3 regions of the Paenibacillus sp. HGF5 genome follow, and region 3 is predicted to be linked to each of the others. Evidence: riboswitches for the same ligand, from Rfam matches in the RefSeq annotation. Region 3 holds a riboswitch; each other region holds the start of a gene.
What was found. Region 3 has a riboswitch for cyclic di-AMP ahead of ehuB (ectoine/hydroxyectoine ABC transporter substrate-binding protein EhuB). Riboswitches for the same ligand answer to the same signal wherever they lie in the genome.

Region 1: another riboswitch for cyclic di-AMP. It lies ahead of HMPREF9412_RS13320 (C40 family peptidase); the one in region 3 lies ahead of ehuB (ectoine/hydroxyectoine ABC transporter substrate-binding protein EhuB).
Region 2: another riboswitch for cyclic di-AMP. It lies ahead of HMPREF9412_RS30925 (hypothetical protein); the one in region 3 lies ahead of ehuB (ectoine/hydroxyectoine ABC transporter substrate-binding protein EhuB).

The regions. Positions count from the first base shown of each region.
Region 1 covers NZ_AEXS01000079.1:14,106-17,375, forward strand. Annotated here, with positions in the region: gene HMPREF9412_RS13315 (stalk domain-containing protein) at 1-909, shown strand, start outside; gene HMPREF9412_RS13320 (C40 family peptidase) at 1,030-1,506, opposite strand; cyclic di-AMP (ydaO/yuaA leader) riboswitch at 1,510-1,643, opposite strand; gene HMPREF9412_RS13325 (hypothetical protein) at 1,906-2,433, shown strand; gene HMPREF9412_RS13330 (ROK family protein) at 2,741-3,270, opposite strand, start outside.
Region 2 covers NZ_AEXS01000180.1:27,774-31,043, reverse strand. Annotated here, with positions in the region: gene HMPREF9412_RS30935 (TetR/AcrR family transcriptional regulator) at 1-460, shown strand, start outside; gene HMPREF9412_RS30930 (hypothetical protein) at 470-934, opposite strand; cyclic di-AMP (ydaO/yuaA leader) riboswitch at 1,071-1,243, opposite strand; cyclic di-AMP (ydaO/yuaA leader) riboswitch at 1,790-1,958, shown strand; gene HMPREF9412_RS30925 (hypothetical protein) at 2,089-2,499, shown strand; gene HMPREF9412_RS33755 (potassium-transporting ATPase subunit F) at 2,652-2,726, shown strand; gene kdpA (potassium-transporting ATPase subunit KdpA) at 2,757-3,270, shown strand, end outside.
Region 3 covers NZ_AEXS01000016.1:16,452-19,721, forward strand. Annotated here, with positions in the region: gene ehuC (ectoine/hydroxyectoine ABC transporter permease subunit EhuC) at 1-468, opposite strand, end outside; gene ehuB (ectoine/hydroxyectoine ABC transporter substrate-binding protein EhuB) at 470-1,324, opposite strand; cyclic di-AMP (ydaO/yuaA leader) riboswitch at 1,680-1,826, opposite strand; gene HMPREF9412_RS01655 (SDR family NAD(P)-dependent oxidoreductase) at 2,193-2,936, opposite strand; gene HMPREF9412_RS01660 (flavin reductase family protein) at 3,120-3,270, opposite strand, start outside.

The DNA.
Region 1 (3,270 bases), on a different contig from region 3:
GTTCTGATTCCGCTGAGCTCGTTCAGCAGCCAATTCGGCGTTAATGTGGGCTGGAATCAGGCGACTCGCACGGTTTCCCTCGTGTCGCCGCAGCGCGAAATGCATCTAAGAGCCTTTTACGCTTTGCAATCTTTCCAAGAGCGGGATCTCGTACCATCCATGAATTCAGTCGCCTTCGGCTGGAGCCGCATTGATCGGGAAGGTCAGTTTACGCTTCAAGGCGACGAGTATCGTCTGCCTGCGGCTGCCGGCGACGTGACTCCGCAATCGATTGTTGCGGATGCAGCGGATCGGGAGATTAAACCGTACCTTATGGTTTACGCTTTGGACGGAAACGGCGAATTAACCAAAGTCCTCAGCGACAGCAGCCTTCGCCAAAAGTCCATTGAAGGCATCACGACTGCGGTGGCGGATAACGGATTCGGCGGCGTGGTGCTTGATTTCGAAGGGCTTGGTTTTAAACTGGATGCCGCGAAGCAGCAGAAGCTGCTTAATGATTACGTCAAGCAATTGAAAGCGGCATTGCCCGGCGACATTGCTCTGTCCTTAGCGGTCCCGCCACTGAACAGCGCCTATAAAGGCTATGATTACAAGACGCTGGCCTCCCTTGCCGATGATCTTATCGTCATGGCGTATCAGTACAATCCGGTAGGCACCAAAGCCCAGGTTCCTGAGCCCAACAGTTTGGTGGACCAAGCAATTCAGCAGGCACTTCAGGCAGGCGTTCCTAAGCAGAAGCTCCTGCTCGGCATCAGCTTAAGCAGCGAAACCGCCACATCCGTCGACGATAAGCTCGGCTTGGCCAAACGCTATGATCTGAAAGGTGCCGCCTTCTGGCGTCTGGGCTTGTTCCGTTCCTATAATAATGGCATGGAAGCCGCCGTGAATGCCTCTGTCGTAAAGGAATAATCTAGTGAATCTTTTCGCAGAATCCCAAATTATAATTTTCTCTAAAAAAAGAAAGCCTGACAAGATCATCTCTTGTCAGGCTTTCCGGTTATGTATCGAACTCTAAACTACCTGTTCCAATTAGCTTGCGCTTCCTACCAGTTTAGCATAATTCTCTTGACTCAATACGCGGCGCGCCGTAACATAACGCGGTTCGTAATACGAGTCGCTAAGCTTGCTGATTCTTACGCCCTTACTGCTGGAAGCATGCGCAAATTGTCCATCTCCAATGTAAACGCCCGCATGGGAAATGCCGCTGCCGCTTGTATTGAAGAATACCAAATCTCCGACTCTCAGGTCCTCGCGATCCACATGAACCCCGGCTTTAGCCTGACTCTGGGATGTGCGTGGAAGATCTACGTCGAAATTTCTAAACATATACAGAATAAATCCGGAGCAATCAAATCCGCTTGTCGTTGTTCCGCCCCATTTATAAGGCGTTCCTACCAATTGCTTCACTTGATGCTGAAAATTCGGTTGTTGATCAGCATAGGCTGATACGGCACCTGAAGAAAAAATAATTGCAGACCCAAGCAATGTGATGACAAACTTCTTCAAAATATGTTCTCTCCTTCGATGCCTACGGAGTTAGCTAAGGGTTCGGTTGAAGGTTCCCTATACTCTCTATGGTACAAGAATAATTCACCCAAGACGGTTCCCCCGTTTTCACAAACGAAATTCGGCAAAATTCATTAACATTTTGTAACCTTCTCTTAATATAGTATACAAGCAAGGATGCTGTCAATAATATCCTAGAAATCTATCACTATATGTTAATCAATGTCGTATGGGCTGAAAATTTTCATGTATTTTCAGTACAGCATCTCACATACTCATGACAATTATGTAACTCTCCATCGAACCTCCGGCGACGTTTTATTAACGGGCGTGCAACTTTTGGGCAGTTCGGAACGTTTACATATTCAGACAAGAAATCAAAGAGGTGATCCTTCGCTTATGAGTCAAATCACGATGGCTGAAGCTTTGGCAGTCCGGGCAGCAATCAACCGTCTCATGAATCAATTGATGTCGGAACGCTTGAACAACAGCAGCACGATCATTGAAAAAGGGGAAACGGCGGAGTATCCTGCACGCAGCGTGGATGCCATTACGGAAGAGATCGAAGCCGCCGCAGCGGATTACAGAAAGCTGGATCTGCTGATGGCAATCTCCAACACGACGCAGACCATTAGTTGGAACGGCTCCGACATGACCATCATGGAGGCGATCGAGCTCGCCAAACAAATGCGCAGCGATATCGGACAGCTTGCCCATCTCGGCTCCCGCAAGAAGCTGGAGCGCCAGAGCAGCCGGGGAAGCGGAGATGGCGCCGTAACGCTGTTTAACGTGGCCTTATACGATCCGGAAGCTTATCAGGCGCAGGCGCGCAAGAAGGAACGCGAAGTGACCAGGCTCTCCTCACTGATCGAACATGCTAACCATACGAGCATGATTACGTTCGACGCATCAAAATATATGGAATAGCGGAAGCCGCCGGCTCCAAGCCTGCAGGCCGCCTCGCGTGCGGGTTTGGAGCCGGCGGTTACCGTCGGCGGGCGGGAAAGTGCGGGCAACCGCTTATTGTTTGTCGGATACAAACAAACCTAATAGGAAACCAAAAACTCGACTCCAGTGAAAACGGATGACGGCTTACGGTTTACGCCTATCACCTGTCACAAGTTACGGACTTCTCTTACGCAAATAGGATCGCTCCGTTTCCCGCTCTCTTCATGAAATAATCAGAAAGCCGCCCTTGAAGGGCGGCTTTTGTTGCCTTTTCTTTATGAATATATTATTGGAACAAGGCTGCGGCTCCCACCAGGCCAACATCGTCCCGCAGTCCCGCAGGAACGATCTCGTACGTTCCTAGATAGGACGGCATGACCAGCTTATCCGTCATTTCCCGCAGCTGCGGGAATAGTAGCTCCCCTGCTCTGCTCACACCCCCGCCAACCACGATGCGATCGGGGTTGAAGCTATGAATGACGTTAACCAGTCCAAGCGCCATGTAATAGACGGCGCGATCGATGACCTCTATTGCGACGGGGTCATGAAGACGTTTAGCCTCGAATACATGCCTGGCGTTCACGCCACCATCAGCTGCGGCCAGTTCGGAAATAACGCTGGGTTGGGTAAGCATCCGCTGGGATGCTGCCAGGCCGATGGCCGTTCCTGAAGCAAACACCTCCCAGCAGCCATGGCTGCCGCAATTGCACTGCGGACCGCTGGGATCAATGATATGATGCCCAAGCTCCCCCGCAAAGGAATTGCTGCCCAGAAACAGCTTGCCATCCAGCACGATGCCTGATCCGATGCCTGTGC
Region 2 (3,270 bases), on a different contig from region 3:
GGATCTTTGCATGAGACACCCGTGGATCGTGGATTTAACCGGCAGGAGACCGGTTCTAGGCCCTAACTTGATTCTGAAGTACGAGCTGGAGCTACGTGCTATGGAGGGTATCGGCTTGACCGATATCGAGATGGACTCTACCTTATCACTCATACTTATGCATGTGGAGAGCTGCGCCAGATTGAGAAACAGCATGGTCTCTACGCAAATCAACACGGGAATGGACGACGATGAATGGTGGCTTAGCTATTCGCCGGCTCTGGCAAGAATTGTGGAGTGGGAGAGGTTTCCGGTTGCATCCCGCGTTGGAGAAGCTGCCGGTCAGGCACACCAGAATGCATACAATCCGGAGCATGCTTATGCTTTTGGGTTGGAGCGGATCATCGAAGGAACCGGAGTATTAATTGAGAACGGGAAAACTGCCCAATCCAAGGGAAACGGGGACAGTAGCTCTCTGTAGCTGCTGTCCCTAGAAATGATAATACGCCTCCGAGCAGTCCATCAGGAAGGAGCGCTCCAGCGGCAGTCTGCCTAACCGCTCCCGGGTGATGTGCCGATGCAGGTTGATCTCCAGATCGGCGAGGGCCGATACAGCAAGTTGCATCCGTGCGGATCCCCATTGCTGCTGCTTTCGGGCATAACGAATGGCCTCAGTCACGGGCATGCCTCTCAGCCTTGAGAAGACGGATGCCCAGCGGACCAGGTCCGAAAATTCTCTCGTGCCTGGCAGGGCATATTCGACATATCCTGCCGCGTCGTTGCAGCTGACTTTGAACAAGCCGCAGTTCCTGCTGTGATCGCTCCAGGGGATAAAACGTTCGGCCGAACCCCGGTCGAAACGAAATATCTCCATATGGCGGATAGTCTCTTCACCTAATGCAGGCACTGCGGTTTCGATGACGGGTGTAAGTGCTGCCTCGATGAGTTTCGTCATGATATGATCTACGCTCCTTTATAAACATGTTATATGCACGGCAAATAGGCCTGGTGAGCAGAGATACCCCGCTCTCCAGGCCTATTTATGGTTAGAGGCCCAATTCCGGCGGCCGCTATGCCAAAGCTTGGACGGTATTCTCTCTCAAAACGCGCCTACGAGGTTAGCTGACGGATTCGGGCTGAGAGCACCCTACCACTGGGCCCTTTCGATCCTTGGCGCAGCGGATTCACCCCATTCACCAATCGAAAATTGGCGATTTTGGTTCCCCCGTCTCCCGGTCTGTCGGGAGCTCAGCGAATAACATGTGTTTCTTAAATAGATGCACTGAATCATACGCCGGACGAACGCAAAAGTAAATGACCGTTTGTGACGCGTACACTCTGAAAATAGATGAAAACAGCAAAAGAAAACGCGTACAATCCATCCTGTCATCTATTATCGTGGCAAAATCTCGGTATCTCGTTGGATTGCGATAAATACGAGAAAACAAGAGAAATACATAGTATAGAGAAGTATTCGGAAGATAAATACGAAATACTGCTTGGTTCCTGTTCGACATAACGCCAGATGTGTTTTTGCTCACATTTACATCCTGCAGGGCCGGTCGTATGATACGAACTATGAGTTGACGGTCATCAACGACCAAGGCATACGGACAGTCGTTCCATAAAGATCTAAAGGCAGTGTGAGAGCTGCGCCGGGTTCATTATGGATCGAATCTTAGGAGAAGGTACCATGGGCCTTGCTGAGATTTGAAGGTAGAGGCGACTCTCACCGCGTAAACCTCCTGTCGCTGCTGTTATGCCCAGTCGGACGACAAGTCAAATCGCAATAAAATTACTGCTACTCGTATTCAAATTTTCGCTGAGTCCTTGAATGGAAAAGGAACGGGGGAACCAGTCGGGAGATAAATCTGATCTCTCTGGGGTGAATCCTATAGACAAGATAACGGTCTATGGGTAGGGCGACTCTCACGCCCGAATCCGTCAGCTAACCTCGTAAGCGTATCGAGAGAGGCAACGATTGTCGTGGACTTGGGCTACGGTGTATTTCACCGTGTCCTGTTAAGAAGCCTGCGGGAAGAGTTCTTCTCTTTCCGCAGGCTTCTTTGTTGTTGCCTTCTCTTTCTGACCTTAGGAGGAGAAACGAAGATGGAGAAACCACAGGAATACATCCTGGTATCCGCGCCGAACAAGGCCGGGGAGGAATTCGTCCGCCAGCTGATGCACAAACGTGTTCCGTTTGCGGCCATAGCCAACAACCGGGCTGAGCAGCTGAGGCTGCGAGAACTGGGCTGCAAACCCATCATTTTGATTGATACAAGAGACGAGCAGACCTGGATCATTCCCGAGTTTCCCGTCAGCAAGGTGTTTCTGTTCGAAAGCAGCTTGAATCTGTGCTGCCGCTATTTACGGATCTGCCGGACATGGACCGCGGAGTCGATTTACGTGATCACCCATTCCGGCAATCCGCGCTTGATATACAAAGGGCTGGGTGCCGATGTGGTGCTTCATACGAATCATCATCAGGTGTCCTTTCTGATGGCAGCCGTTATGAGCTAAGCGTTTGGACTGACGCCACAAGAGTTAGGGGAGGTTACATTCATGCAGGATTTAGTTATGGCACTCATTTTGGGAGGAACCTACGGACTGCTCATGCTGTTTATGTCCTGGTGCGGGCGCGTGGTTTCGGAACCGGAGGCTGATCAGCCGTGATGATCATGTTGATATTCACGATTTTTATTTTTCTCTATTTGATTTATGCGCTGATTCACCCTGAAAAATTCTAGGGAATCGGCTGAAGGAGGAAGGCATTCGTCATGGGCATTTTACAAATTGCCATCGTTATACTCGTTCTGGTGCTGCTGGTCAAGCCGCTGGGAACTTATCTATATCAGGTGTTTCGCAATGAAAGCAATGGAACGGACAGATGGTTCTCCTGGGCGGAGAAACCGATCTTTGCTCTGATCGGCTTAAAAGAACGCAAGGGGATGACATGGAAAGGATATGCCGTCAGCTTTGTGTTGACGAATATCGTGCTGGTTGCGGCGGGCTACTTGATTCTGCGGCTGCAGAAGGTGCTGCCGCTGAACCCGAACGGCATCGGCCATATGGAACCGACCTTGTCGTTCAACACCATTATCAGCTTCATGACCAATACGAATCTTCAGCATTACAGCGGCGAGTCGGGATTGTCTTATCTGGCCCAGATGGCCGTCATTACGATGATGATGTTCACGTCCGCGGCGACCGGGCTGTGCGTGGCGATTGCTTTTATCCGGGCGGTGACCAGCAAGGGTATGACCGTCGGCAACTTTTTTGAGGACTTCGTTA
Region 3 (3,270 bases):
GGATTTGATGAGTTCCACAAGCTGATTCCCGAACGGGGGAAGCATTCGCAGGGACGCTTGGGGCAGTATAACGTTCCACAGCCTCTGCCAAGGCCTCATATTAAGCGCCACGGCAGCTTCCCACTGTCCTTTCGGAACGGCCAGCACCGCGCTGCGAACAATCTCGGAGCCGTATGCGCCGAAATTAAGTCCGATCGCGAGAATCGCCGCCAGCATTTTCGGAAGCTCGATGCCGATGAACGGAAGGGCAAAATACAACCAGAAGAGCTGCACCAGCAAAGAGGTTCCCCGAAAAACTTCGACGTACACGACCGTCGCCGTGCGGACGATCCACAGCTTCGACAGCCGGCACAATCCGGCTGCAAAGGACATCACGATAGCCAGGATGGCTGAAAAGAACGCGACGATAATCGTGATCTCTGCTCCTTTGAGCAGCGTCGGAAGAAAATCGATCCAAGAATTCGGCATGCTATTCCCCGCAGAGCGCAGCGGCCGTCATCTCACCCGGGAGCTCTTCTTCCGTGAACCCGAACTCTTGCAAAATTTCCAGCAGCTCGCCCGACTCCTTCATCTTTTCAAGCTCTGCATTATAAGCCTCCTGGAACTCGGTATCCGCTTGGCGGAAAGCCGTAGCCCCGTAACCGCGAACGCTTTCGCCGTCGATGACCGGCTGTTCGAAATCAGCCACGCGTTCGATGCTGTCGTCGCTGGCTGAATCCAGCATCGCCTGCAGGGACGGCCCCGTCATGGTAATCGCCTGCACCCGATCGGCCTGGAGGGCGCTGATCGCCGAAGCCTGGTCAGGGACCTGTACGATCCGGTCCGCAGGAATGCCTGACTTCTCCATGTAGCCGATTTCGACCGCGCCGGTCATGACAGCCACCTTGGCCTGCTCATTCTTGGCAATGTCCTCATAGCTTCCGAGTTCCATCGGATTCCCTTGCTTTACCGCAAGGGCTTCCCCGATGCTGTACTCCGGATTCGCGAACAGGACGGCAGAGCAGCGGTCCGGATTAATGAACATGCCTGCCGTGATCAGATCAAACCGATCGGCCTGCAATCCGGCGACCAGCGAACCGAATTCCGTTAGCTCCCCTCTCATCTCCTTGATGCCAAGACGCTCCAGAATAACGCGGGCAATCTCAACCGCCTCGCCCGTGAGCTCCCCATTGGCTTCTTTGTAGGCATACGGCTTCTCGTTCGCAAACCCTACGGTGATATATCCCTGCTCTATGGCTCGATCCAGCGTACTTCCTTTGTCGCCGCAAGCCGCGAGCAGTACCACCATCATCACGGACAACACCAGCACAACCACTTTCTTCAAAACCTTCCACAACCTTTCGTAATAGCTTTTCACTTTCTTAAAAAAACGGCATGACGAAATTATCCGTGTTAGCACATGTGTTAACTTGGATATATGGACATTCAGATACCCGTGCATGGGACGAGGCTTCAGGGAAGATGATTCATCGGCTTCCTTGCACGCTTTGACCCAATGCCGTCTGATCGATTCAATTCATTCCACATTTGCAGACGTTGCCCCTCCTCTGTAATTGAATGCTAAAAAGACCACCAAACAGGGGATCTAGACATAGCTCCGCCAGCAGGGGGTCAAAAAATAGAGAAAAGGCCCCTATAGAGAATAAAGGGCCTTTTGTATGAACATCCATTATGTATGCAAGACCCATCCACTGCTGACGAGGTTAGCTGACGGACTCGGGTAAGATGGTACCCTACACTCGTGAATTCCAAGTGACTCGCCCCTGGTGAAACTGGTTCCCCCGCTTTCCGGAATATGTATGCCGGAAACTAAGCGTGTGTTCATGATAAAGGGAAGCTCAGGAAAAGTCAAACCCCTTTAACCGCTTTTTCTGGAAATTCAGAAGTGAAAATACCGTTTTTGCAACGAAAATATCGAGCCTTTTGAACACCTTATTTAAGGCTGTCCATACACCGGATTGGTCATGGAATCCATGCTCCATTTTCCGCTATATAGCAGGCATTTGACGGGTCTTGCGGAAATCGTTCATGACATATACGTTTAATGCCATGAATGAGCCCCGGATCAGGAAGTCTGCCCATATGAAATACGGGGCCGAAAAAAATTTTTGAAACACTCCATAATAAGTCCGATAACAACGCCTGGAATGACTTGCAAAAAGCCCCGATGCTTAGCATCAGGGCTTTTCTCGTCATACCGCGGTATAGCCGCCATCCACCAGCAGACTCGTGCCCGTAATGAAGGAGGCATCTTCACTGGCGAGGAACAATACGGCTTTGGCCACTTCTTCCGGCTGTCCCAAACGGCCCATCGGATGAAGGCCGACCAGGTGCTGCGTGATCGCTTCCGTTCTTCCCTTGATCAGCGGCGTATCGATATATCCCGGACACACGGCATTGATTCGGATTCCTTTGGAGGCATAGTCTGCGCTGAGCGACTGGGTTAACAGCTTGACGCCTCCCTTAGCCGAAGCATAGGCGGTTACCCCTGCTTTTCCGACATGGCTATGGATCGAGCCGCAGTTTACGATCGCCCCTCCGGTTCCTTGGGACAGCATTTGCTGAATGACATATTTATCGCACAGGAAGACCCCTGTCAGATTAATATCAATCGTTCTCTGCCAGTTATCCATCGTTAACTGATCGGCAGGAGCATCATGGGCAATGCCTGCATTCGCGAACAATACATCGACACGGCCAAAATGCTGTACCGTCTGATTCACCATATTCGCGACTTCCTGCTCTTGGGTTACATCCGTTTTGACGAACAGCGCTTCAAAGCCGGCTCCTCTCAATTCGTCGGAAACCGCTTGGCCCTGGTCGGAATAATCCGCGATAACGACCTTGGCTCCCTCTTTTGCAAAAAGTCTGACTGCCGCTTCGCCAATCCCGCTGGCGCCCCCCGTCACAATGACAACCTTGGAATCAAATTTCATGCGTTGATCACTCCTATGTTGTAAATTCATCAACCGGCTATCCATTCATGTAGAATGGGCAAAAACCGACCATGATATTCCAATACCCCGTTTCCTAATGAATGACCAGCATACTATCAAATAAAAAGGACGTTCGCTAAATAACAGTCGCAAAGCAATAACCTTATTCAAGCTCAAGCCCTGTCAGACCGGACGCTCAATCGTAAACATCTCTCCCAGGGTCGAATAGATATTTCCTGCCATGCGGCTCACAGGTTTCAACTTGGATGCGTCAATCCGGCCATGCTCGTAGAGCTCCTCGGACACGTGAAATCGGACGACGCGGGCAATCAAT